One region of the Mesorhizobium sp. WSM4850 genome, then DNA from elsewhere that is predicted to be linked to it. Evidence: riboswitches for the same ligand, from Rfam matches in the RefSeq annotation. Region 1 holds a riboswitch; each other region holds the start of a gene.
The links. A riboswitch is a leader RNA that binds a small molecule or an ion and turns the genes downstream of it on or off. The one in region 1 is predicted to bind cobalamin.
Positions count from the first base shown of each region.

Region 2: another riboswitch for cobalamin. It lies ahead of AC0L2Z_RS16705 (ABC transporter ATP-binding protein); the one in region 1 lies ahead of AC0L2Z_RS06575 (CbtB domain-containing protein).
Region 3: another riboswitch for cobalamin. It lies ahead of AC0L2Z_RS05140 (aromatic ring-hydroxylating oxygenase subunit alpha); the one in region 1 lies ahead of AC0L2Z_RS06575 (CbtB domain-containing protein).

Region 1 is NZ_JBVVPV010000003.1:106,205-109,470, reverse strand. Features, by position in the region: gene cobU (bifunctional adenosylcobinamide kinase/adenosylcobinamide-phosphate guanylyltransferase) at 1-446, opposite strand, end outside; gene AC0L2Z_RS06580 (CbtA family protein) at 469-1,233, opposite strand; gene AC0L2Z_RS06575 (CbtB domain-containing protein) at 1,263-1,442, opposite strand; cobalamin riboswitch at 1,480-1,689, opposite strand; gene AC0L2Z_RS06570 (heparan-alpha-glucosaminide N-acetyltransferase) at 2,000-2,992, shown strand; gene AC0L2Z_RS06565 (methyltransferase family protein) at 2,989-3,266, shown strand, end outside.
Region 2 is NZ_JBVVPV010000015.1:67,332-70,597, forward strand. Features, by position in the region: gene AC0L2Z_RS16700 (AraC family transcriptional regulator) at 1-784, opposite strand, end outside; cobalamin riboswitch at 1,050-1,250, shown strand; gene AC0L2Z_RS16705 (ABC transporter ATP-binding protein) at 1,339-2,151, shown strand; gene AC0L2Z_RS16710 (ABC transporter substrate-binding protein) at 2,148-3,095, shown strand; gene AC0L2Z_RS16715 (FecCD family ABC transporter permease) at 3,125-3,266, shown strand, end outside.
Region 3 is NZ_JBVVPV010000002.1:435,068-438,333, forward strand. Features, by position in the region: gene AC0L2Z_RS05135 (FAD-binding oxidoreductase) at 1-25, opposite strand, end outside; gene AC0L2Z_RS05140 (aromatic ring-hydroxylating oxygenase subunit alpha) at 49-1,296, opposite strand; cobalamin riboswitch at 1,409-1,611, opposite strand; gene AC0L2Z_RS05145 (DUF680 domain-containing protein) at 2,113-2,319, shown strand; gene AC0L2Z_RS05150 (DUF680 domain-containing protein) at 2,387-2,611, shown strand; gene AC0L2Z_RS05155 (DUF680 domain-containing protein) at 2,686-2,922, shown strand; gene AC0L2Z_RS05160 (ABC transporter ATP-binding protein) at 3,112-3,266, opposite strand, start outside.

The sequences.
Region 1 (3,266 bases):
ACGGCGGCGACCTGCTGGTTGAGCCGGCCGGCGGCATCGCGAAACCGGCGGGCAAGCGCATTGTCAGGCACGATGCCCTGGCCGACCTCGTTGGAAACCACGAACCACGGCCCGCGCGGCCGCGACAGCACATCCGCCAGCCCTCGGCATTCGGCCTCAATGTCGCGTTCGGCCAGCATATGGTTGGACAGCCACAGCGTCAGGCAGTCGATCAGGACAGGCCGGCCGTCAGGCAGCGCCCCGATCGCGCCGACGAGATCGAGCGGCGCATCGATCGTCGTCCAACCGTCGCAACGCCGCGCTCGGTGCAGCGCGATGCGTTCGTGCATCTCGTCGTCATAGGCTTGCGCCGTGGCGATGTAGGTCCACGGCGCTGGACAGGCCGTCACCAGGCTTTCGGCATGCGCGCTCTTGCCCGAGCGTGCACCGCCGACGACCAGGGTCAGCTTGCTGCCTGGAGCAGCGCGATCAGGCAAGGCTGTCGCGCAGGCCGGTTGCGGCGCCGGTCAAGCGGCCGCGCACCACGCCGACGACAGCGCCGAGCACCAGCCAGAACACCAGATTGGTCAGCGTCACCGCCACCACGAACTGGTGGTGCAGGCCTTCCGGGATCGGCGATTCGAAACTTTCGGGCTGCGGCGCGCCGACAATATTCGGCGCGACGATCAACGCTACGGCAAGAAGGGCCAGCGGCAGCGATTTGCGAAAGGCGAGCAGCCCGAGACCGGCAGCCGTCGCCACCACGGTCGCCGTCCACCAGATCTGGCGCTGGGCGAAATCGGCCGCCGGCATCGCCGGCAGTTCGGGCGGCAGGCCGAGGTTCGGGGCCAGCGTGAACACCGCGAAGCCGGCAAGGCCCCAGAACAGGCCCTGTCGCCAATTGCCGATGCCGCCGGCGAATTCCGAAGCGGCGACCAGGATCAGCGCAAAGCCGATGCCGGTGACGACGTTGGCAACGACGTTGAAAGCGAAGCGCTCGAAGCCATCGGCCGGCGCCCAGCCTTCCTCTTCCGCGGTGGCTGCTTCAGCCGGCACGGCGCTGCTCATGGCATTGCTGCCTGCTGCGGCCGGCGACAAACCATGGTCATGCGTGTGACCACCGCCGGCCTGTTCGTAGACTTCTGCCTTGAGGATGAGTGGCACGGTGGCGTAGGCCTGCATGCAGGCCAGAACGACGCCGGCCACTAGCCCTGCGATCGCCGCGATGAACACGACGTTGCGAAACAGTGTCATGGTGTCAGCCCCTCGTCAGTGGCCCCCCGTCAGTGGCATGGAAAGCCCATCGAATGGCGATAGTCGTGAGCGGCATTGTGGACCGCATCGATATGCGAGAAGCCGACAAAGCCCATGACGAAAACGCCGAGAAATGCAGCAAGCGCCAACTGCCCAAAGCGCGACTGCGAGGAGACGGAAGCGCCGAGCGAGACGGAAGCGGTATTCATGTCTTGTCCTTTCGCCCTCCACCCGAGGGCATAGAAGTCAGTTCTCCTGTCGCCGGCAGGTCTCCTGGCTCGCGGATCAGCGCCCTTCCCCACCTTCCCGAAGAAGCTCTTCCCGAAGAAAATCTTCAGTGGCATATGGAGAGGACTACCGCACACAGTTGCGGGGGCAGCCACGGCATCGGGCGAATTTTGCCCCTACCGCATTCCCTCTTGGTTCCAAAACGGAACCGACGACGGCTGCGACTATAGGCAGAATCGCCGCGCCCGGCAAACCAAATTCCGCCAGCTAGCAGCGCGAATGCGCCGTCAAGGTAATCGTTTCTCGGGGGCTCTTTCTTCTCCCCTTGTGGGAGAAGGTGGCCTCGCGAAGCGAGGTCGGATGAGGGGTGTTCCAGCTTGGCAAAAGCCGCGCTCCGTCCAACACCCCTCTTCCGTCTTGGCGCTGCGCGCCAATCCACCTTCTCCCACAAGGGGAGAAGGAAGGGCGGCGCCTGTCTTCTTTTGTCCGGGGCAACCATGATAGTCGTCTTGCAGCACTGAATCAGAATTGCGAGACCATGACCATTCCTACGCCGGCCGTTCAGGACCGATCCAGGCGCATCATCGCCATCGACGTCGCCCGCGGCATCGCTTTGCTTGCCATGGCGAGCTACCATCTCACCTGGGATCTCGAATTCTTCGGCTACACCGATCCCGGCCTGACCGCCTTTGGCTGGTGGAAATTCTACGCGCGCTGCATCGCTTCGACCTTCCTGTTCCTGGTCGGCGTCAGCCTGTTCCTCGCCCATGGCAAGCAAATCCGCTGGAACGGCTTCTGGAAACGCTTCGCCATGGTCGGCGGGGCGGCGCTCGCCATATCGGCCGCCACCAGGCTTGCCACACCCGACAGTTTCATCTTCTTCGGCATCCTGCACGAGATCGCGCTCGCCAGCCTGCTCGGCCTGGCGTTTCTGCGGCTGCCGGCGCTGCTGACGCTGGTTGTCGCAGCTTTCGTCATCACCGCGCCGCTCTACCTCAGGTCCGAGATCTTCGATCATCCGGCCCTGTGGTGGGTCGGCCTGTCGGCAACCAACCCGCGCTCCAACGATTATGTCCCGCTGTTTCCATGGTTCGGCGCTGTGCTTGCCGGCATCGCAGCGGCAAAGCTTGCCTTCGCCTCCGGCATGCTGACGCGGCTGGCGGGCCTAACGCCCGGCCGCTGGACTAATCCGCTGGTCTTTATCGGCCGGCACAGCCTCGCCTTCTATCTGATCCACCAGCCGGTGCTGATCGGCTCGGTCTGGCTGATTTCGCAAGTCATGCCGGCAGCCGTTGAAACCAGGCAGGTCACCTTCCTGAAAGAATGCCAGGCATCGTGCGAGCAATCGCGCGACACGGAGTTCTGCAGCAGCTATTGTGTCTGCATGCTCGATACGCTCGAGGGCGAGGCCACGCTTGATCGGCTCTACCGCAACGACCAGGCTGCGGAATGGAAGGCGCATCTCGACGAGCTCGCCGGCGCCTGCACTGCCAAGGCCGACGGCACTTTGATGGAGGGAGGAGCACAATGACCGACCATCAGCAGAAACCGGGCCAACAGAAACCGGGACAGCAAAAACCGGGGTTTATACCGTGGCCGCCGCTGATCTATGTCGCGGCCATCGCCGTCAGCATCGCGCTTGGCTTGCTTTATCCGCTGCCATGGATCGGCGGCCTTTTGGGCGACATCCTGTTCGCGGCCGGCTGGGTGGCATTGTTCGGCGTCGTCGCACTCTGGTTCACGGCGATCCGCATCATGATCCGGGCAAAGACGACGCTCCACCCGAACGCCGTGCCGGACCATCT
Region 2 (3,266 bases), on a different contig from region 1:
GATCGAATTCGGGGCCGTAGCGCTCGAATTCGGGCGCGTCGGCAATCTTGTGCCCGGAGGCCGGCAGCCATTTGTTCCAGATCGTGTTGACCGTGCGGCGGATGGTCGAGATGTGGCCACGATGGGCGAACACGGCGTATTTCTGCATCGGCACGCGTACGCGCGAAAACTCCTTCGGCAGGTCCGAAAAATCGGACACCTCGACGCCGGCGATATAGTCGAAATTGCCTGCATCGTCGCCGTTGACGCAGACGCCATAGGCGACGTCGCCGACCTCGCCTGGAATGTTGCCGATATAGGGGCCGAACCGCTGCCACTGCATCGGGATGCCGGCGCTGGTTTCGCAGCTGTAGCGCTCGCCGAGACCGGCGATGAGGAACGGCCGGCTGGTTTCGAAACGCGGCGGCTCGAGATTGGTGAGGAAGGACTGGTCCATCAGGATCGGCTCCACGAGATCGAGGTTTTTGAGCGAGCCTTGCGCGCGCACCAGTTCCGGCGTGGTGCCGAACTGGTCGCGGAAGGCACGGGTGAAAGCCTCATGCGAGGCATAGCCGGCGTCGAGCGCGACCGAGAGGATGTCCGGTGCGCCGGCGGCGAGCCTGCGCGCCGCCTCGGTCAGGCGGCGAGAACGCAGGTAGCCCATCACCGAACGTCCGGTCGCCGCACCGAAAGCCCGCGTCACGTGAAAGCGCGACACGCCGCTGCTGTTGGCGACATCGTCGAGCGAGATGGCCTCCGGCAGATGGCTTTCGACGAACCACAGCGCTTTCTCGGTCGGGTTCATATGGCTCCTCGCTGTGGGACTGCGCATTGGCCAGGTCATGGTATCGCTTACTGGTGGAGGCAGTTTGATCGAAATTGCGCACCGCGCAATGCGACGGTGATCGGCAAGCCGAAAGCGTTGGGCGAAGGGGTTGACAGGCGCAGGCGTTGTCTTTTAAGTAGTAACGTTATTACATTACGAGATTCGGTATGCTCGTTCTGACAAGACCATTGCTCGCGGGGCACTCCGGAACCCGGAAATTTATTGCGCTGGGATTGGCGGAAAACTAGGGTGGCTGACTGATGGTCCCCAAGCCGAAAGGCGAGGGGTGAAAAGGGAACACGGTGAGATCTTCGGATCGAGGCCGTGGCTGCCCCCGCAACTGTAAGCGGCGAGCAAAATCCGAAATGCCACTGGCCAAGGCTGGGAAGGCAGGATGGCGCAAGGACCCGCGAGCCAGGAGACCTGCCATCGCACGAGTTGACCGGACGGGGTGTGCCGGGAGGAGACGTGGACATCGGTCTTGTCGGCCGGTCCAGCTTCCTTCCGTCGCCATTTGAGAAAGTGACGGTAAGTTGGATGCCTGCCAGCCTCTTCTTGAAGCGCGTGAACTGAGCGCCACGGCGAATGGCCAGCGCCTGGTCAGTGCGGTCAGCCTTTCCGTCGCGGCGGGAGACCGCCTCGCCATCATCGGTCCCAACGGCGCCGGCAAGACGACGCTGCTGCGCATGCTATGCGGCACGCTGCGTCCGAGCGCGGGAGGTGTGAGATTTTCCGGACGCCGGCTGGAGACATTTCCGGCCGCCGAGCGGGCGCTGCACATGGCGGTCGTCGGCCAGACCGATCAGCCCGATCCGCGGCTTGCCGTGATCGACTACGTCGGACTTGGGCGGGTCCCGCATGCCGGCTGGCGACGCAGGAGCGAGCAACGCGACGTCGTCGTCGAAGCGCTTCGCAGAACTGGCCTGCTGCCGCTGCTCGGCCGCACGATCGGCTCGCTGTCGGGTGGTGAGCGGCAACGCGCCCAGTTGGCGCGCGCCATCGCCCAGGAGCCGAAAATCCTGTTCCTCGATGAACCGACCAATCATCTCGATCCGCGCGCCCGCAGCGAACTTCTCGAACTCGTATCGCAGCTTGGCATGACCGTCGTGGCGGTGCTGCATGATCTGTCGCTGGTCACGCCATTTGCCACCAGGGTCGCGGTGATGAACGAGGCCCGGCTGCAGGCACTCGCCGGTCCGCGCGAGGCGCTGACCAAGCAGTTGATCCGCGAGATTTTCGGCGTCGACGTGCTTCGGCTGCGCCATCCGACCGAAGACCGCGAACTCACGGTGTTCGAAGTCCCGAACCGTGCCTCTTCTGATCTAACCAAGGAGCAACATCCGTGAAACGCCTCGCACTGTCTTTTGCCTCTCTGCTGCTTGCCCAGACCGCCTTCGCTTTCCCGGTAACAGTCGACAGCTGCGGTACGCCGCTGACGTTCGACGCCGCGCCGAAGCGTGCCGTCATCCAGGATATGAACATGGCCGAGATGGCCTTCGCGCTGGGGCTGCAACCGTCGATCGTCGGCCTGACCGGCATCACCGGATGGTACAAGGTCGGTCCGGAATTCAAGGCCAAGCAGGGCGCGATCCCTGAACTTGCGCCGAAATACCCGGCGCTCGAAAACCTGGTCGCGGTCGAGCCCGATTTCTTCTTCGCCGGCTGGTATTACGGTATGAAGCCGGGCGGCGAGGTAACGCCAGATACGCTGGCGCCGCACGGCGTCAAGACGCTGGTGCTGACGGAAAGCTGCGTCCATCTCGACAACAACCGCCCCGCCGCCTCGATGGACCTGCTCTACGGCGACATCGAAAAGCTGGGCAGGATTTTCGGCAAGCAAGCCAAGGCGGAAAAACTCGTTTCAGGCTGGAAAGCGCAACTCGCCGATATCACGGCAAAGGCCGGCGACCGCGAGCGGACGCGGGTGTTTCTCTACGACTCCGGCGAAGACAAACCCTTCACATCAGGCAAGTTCGCGATCCCCAGCGCCATGATCGCCGCTGCCGGCGGCGACAACATCATGGCCGACATGCAGACGAACTGGGGCAACACGGACTGGGAAACGGTCGCTTCCCGCAATCCGCAGTTCCTGATCCTGCTCGACTACCAGGACGGCGGCGGTTACAGGAAACTGCTCGACTTCCTCAAAGTCCATCCGGCAATGAAGGAGACCGATGCGGTCAGGAGCGAGCGCTTCGTCGCGCTGCGCTATGCCGAGCTGACGCCCGGACCTGCTAACATCGAGGCGATCGGCAAGATCGCCAGCGCGATGCACCCGGAAGCCTTCTGAGCTTGCGCCACAGGGCGTTCGAATTGGCCATGGCAGCAGGAGCGGCAGCAATCGCCGCTCTTGCTCTGCTGTCGATCGCCTATGGATCGACAGTCATAGGGTTGAGCGACGTGATTGCTGCGCTCGGACATGCGGCCGGGCTGGACGGAGACCTCGTGCCCGGCTCAGTCG
Region 3 (3,266 bases), on a different contig from region 1:
GGCGGTAGAGGCCAAGGTCCGTCATCGCATTCATCCCCTTGATCTCGTTCAGGCGACGCTGCGCAGCGCCGGCCGCCCGACCTCGGCAAGGCGCGGCCCGATGAAGGAGGCGTACCATTCGACAAACTGGATGACGCCGCCCTCATGCAGTTCCGAATAGGGGCCGGGCTCATAGGCCGGCGACAGGATGCCGAAGGCGTTTTCCTCGACGATGCGACGGTCCTGATCGTTGGTCTCGGTCCAGACATGGGTGAGTTCGGCGAGGTCGTAATCGACGCCTTCGACCGCGTCCTTATGGACAAGCCATTTGGTGGTGACGGCCGTTTCCGTGGCACTGATCGGCAGCACGCGGAAGGTGACGGCATGATCGCCGAGGATATGGTTCCAGGTCGTCGGATAGTGATAGAGCAGCAGCGAGCCGATACGGTCGGTCGAAACGCTGTCGGAAAGGTTCTTCTTCACCGCGCGTCTTCCCGTCATCGTGTAGCTGACGGCGTCGCGCAGCAGCGGCGCGCGGGTGGCGCGATACTGCCCGGCCGGATCGATGCGGAACTTGCTCGGCAGGCCTGCCGCCTCGCATTTCGCCCAGTGCGCGAGCATCTCCGGATCGCTGTCGGCGCCCTGCACCCCGGTCACCGTCGGCGCTTCCGGGAATGTCTTGCAGAGTTCCGGATGGTTGCCGGCGCAATGATAGCACTCGCGGTTGTTCTCCCAGACGAGCTTCCAGTTGCCCTTCTCGACGATGGTCGATTCGAAGGCGACTTTTGCCTCGCGCAGCCGGTGCGGCAGGAGGTAAGGCTCGATCATGGCTCGCATCGGCGCGAAGTCGACCGGCTCGTTGGCCAGGCAGATGAAGATGTAGCCGCCAACGCTTTCGCAAGCCACCGGCTTCAGGCTGAACTGGCTCTTGTCGAAGCCGTCTGCCATCTGGCGAGCAAACAACAGCCGGCCGTCCAACTCGTAGGTCCACTGGTGATAGGGGCAGACCAGCTTCGCCGCAGTGCCCTTGTCGGCATTGCAGACACGGCTGCCGCGATGCCGGCAGGAATTGTGGAAGGCATTGATCTTGCCTTGCTGGTCGCGGACCAGCACGACCGGATAGTCGCCAATCTGGGCGGTGATATAGCTGCCAGCTTTCGGCAACTCGCAATCGTGGCCGATGAACAGCCAGTCGCGATACCAGATCAGCTCCATGTCGAGCTTGAAGAAATCTGGATCGGTGTAGAAGGGCTGCTCGAGCGAATAGCCTTGCCTGCGGCCGTGCAAGAGCCTCAGCATGTCGTTGCGCGCGTCCATGTCCTGTCCTCGTGTAAGGACTGAACTGGTGGTGATGGAGGGAGGATCGGCCGCAGACCGGCGACAGGGCCGACATGCATCATCCACCTCTTGACCGCCCACCGCGATCAGTCGAGTCTAAAAATCTCGGGCTGGTTTCCGGGCTCTGGAGTGTCCTTGCGGACTCATCGCGACACCTTCCCAGGCTTGTGGCCCAGTGGTCTCCCGTTGCGACTTGAACTCCACCACCGTTGCGGGGGCAGCACCGGGTTCTGACCGGCTTCCCAATTCTCCGCTTCGTCGTCACCAAGCGGCACCTGAGATGGCGTGATCTAATCATGCCGGCCGGCTGACTGTCGGCATGAAAGCGACATCGTATCCATGCGGCGCGACACCGCCGGCGAAACCTGCAGGTTTATATCTGCAGGGCTGAAACCCACTTTTCGGCGGCCACTGTCGGCTGCTGTGACATCGAATCTGACCCGCGGCGGAGATCAGGAAAGTTAACAGTTTACCAAAGTGACTATTAGCCGCTTCTAAAATCGAACCGAACGGTTCGTTTCTGTTGACAGCGTGCAGCACCCTGTGAACGCAGATCCGCCAATCCGTCAAATCATGAATGGCTAATTTTGAATAAGATATTGAAAACAAACCATAAAACCATGGTAGCAGATGCCTCTGGTACAATTTCAAGGTGTAGATTCTTGGTCCACACGGAACAACTTCGTGATTGGAATCCGCCGAATGGCCTTCCCACATCGGGGCTGTCCGAATGACGCGCATCCTCCCAAGACACGCCGCTAGGCGGACGGAAGACTAAGATACTGGAGTACTAAAATGAAAAAGATCGCTCTTGCTGCCGTCGCCGCTCTGGCCATCACCGGCAGCGCCTTTGCCGGCAGCGACCATTATGGGTCCAACGCCGCCAACCAGCCGACTGCTGCGATCGACAGCTCGTATACGGCCTCTGTCCAGACGCCGGCTCACGCTGAAAAGCAGCCCGTTGGCCCGGGCGCCGACCGCAACCTTTTCGGCAACAATTAACAGCTGGTCCCAAACAGCAAAGTGGCGGTCCGCCGCTCGGGATCTGAGGAACTCAGGAGTATTTGAAATGAAGAAGCTCATTCTTGCCACCGCCGCCATTGTGGCCATCTCCGGCGGCGCTTTTGCCGGCAGCGACAACTTTGGATCGAACGGTGCCAACCAACCGGCCGCCGCGGTCGACAGCAACTCGTACACGGCTTCGATTCGGAATTCGGCTTCGGCGCAGAATCCGGTTCCGGCTCACGAGAAACCCGTCAACGGCAGCGACCGTAACCTGTTCGGCAACAACTAACAGTTCGTTCCAACAGCGGCGGCGGCATTTGCCCGCCGCGCTGGTGGAACCAAGAAAATCCAGGAGTTTTGAAAATGAAGAAGATCGTTGTTACCGCCGCCGCGCTTTTGATTGCTGCCGGCAGCGCTTTTGCCGGTAGCGACAACTTTGGCGGAACCGACATCAACAAGCAGGCGACCATCAACGTCGACAACACGCAGACGTCTTCGGTACGCAATACCGGCTCGCCGGTCTACAAGCTGCTCAACTCGTCGGGCGACTTACAGAAGTCCGCCCCGCAGGGCAGCGACCGGAGCCTGTTCGGCCGCTAGCGCATCGGCCCGAAAATCGGTTCGATTTTCGGAAAGCACGATGCGCAGCGTTAAAGTGTTAGAGCGTACTTTTGTGCGTCCACTTGGACGCACGTCGCTCTAACAGCGACCGGAACGCACAAGAGCGGCGGGCTTTGCCCGCCGCTCTTGTTTTTGGGTCACCAAACTCCATCAGTTCGGCTGCCGCTCTCAGGCTGCCTTTGCTTCCGCTTTGTGGAGCGTGAATGAATGTCCGTCGGCATCGAAAATATGCAGGTCGCCGGCATCGGCATTCAACCGCAGCGCAGCGCCGCGCTTGACCTCGACATTGCCTGGCAGCTTGGTCACCAGCGGCAGGTCGGCGC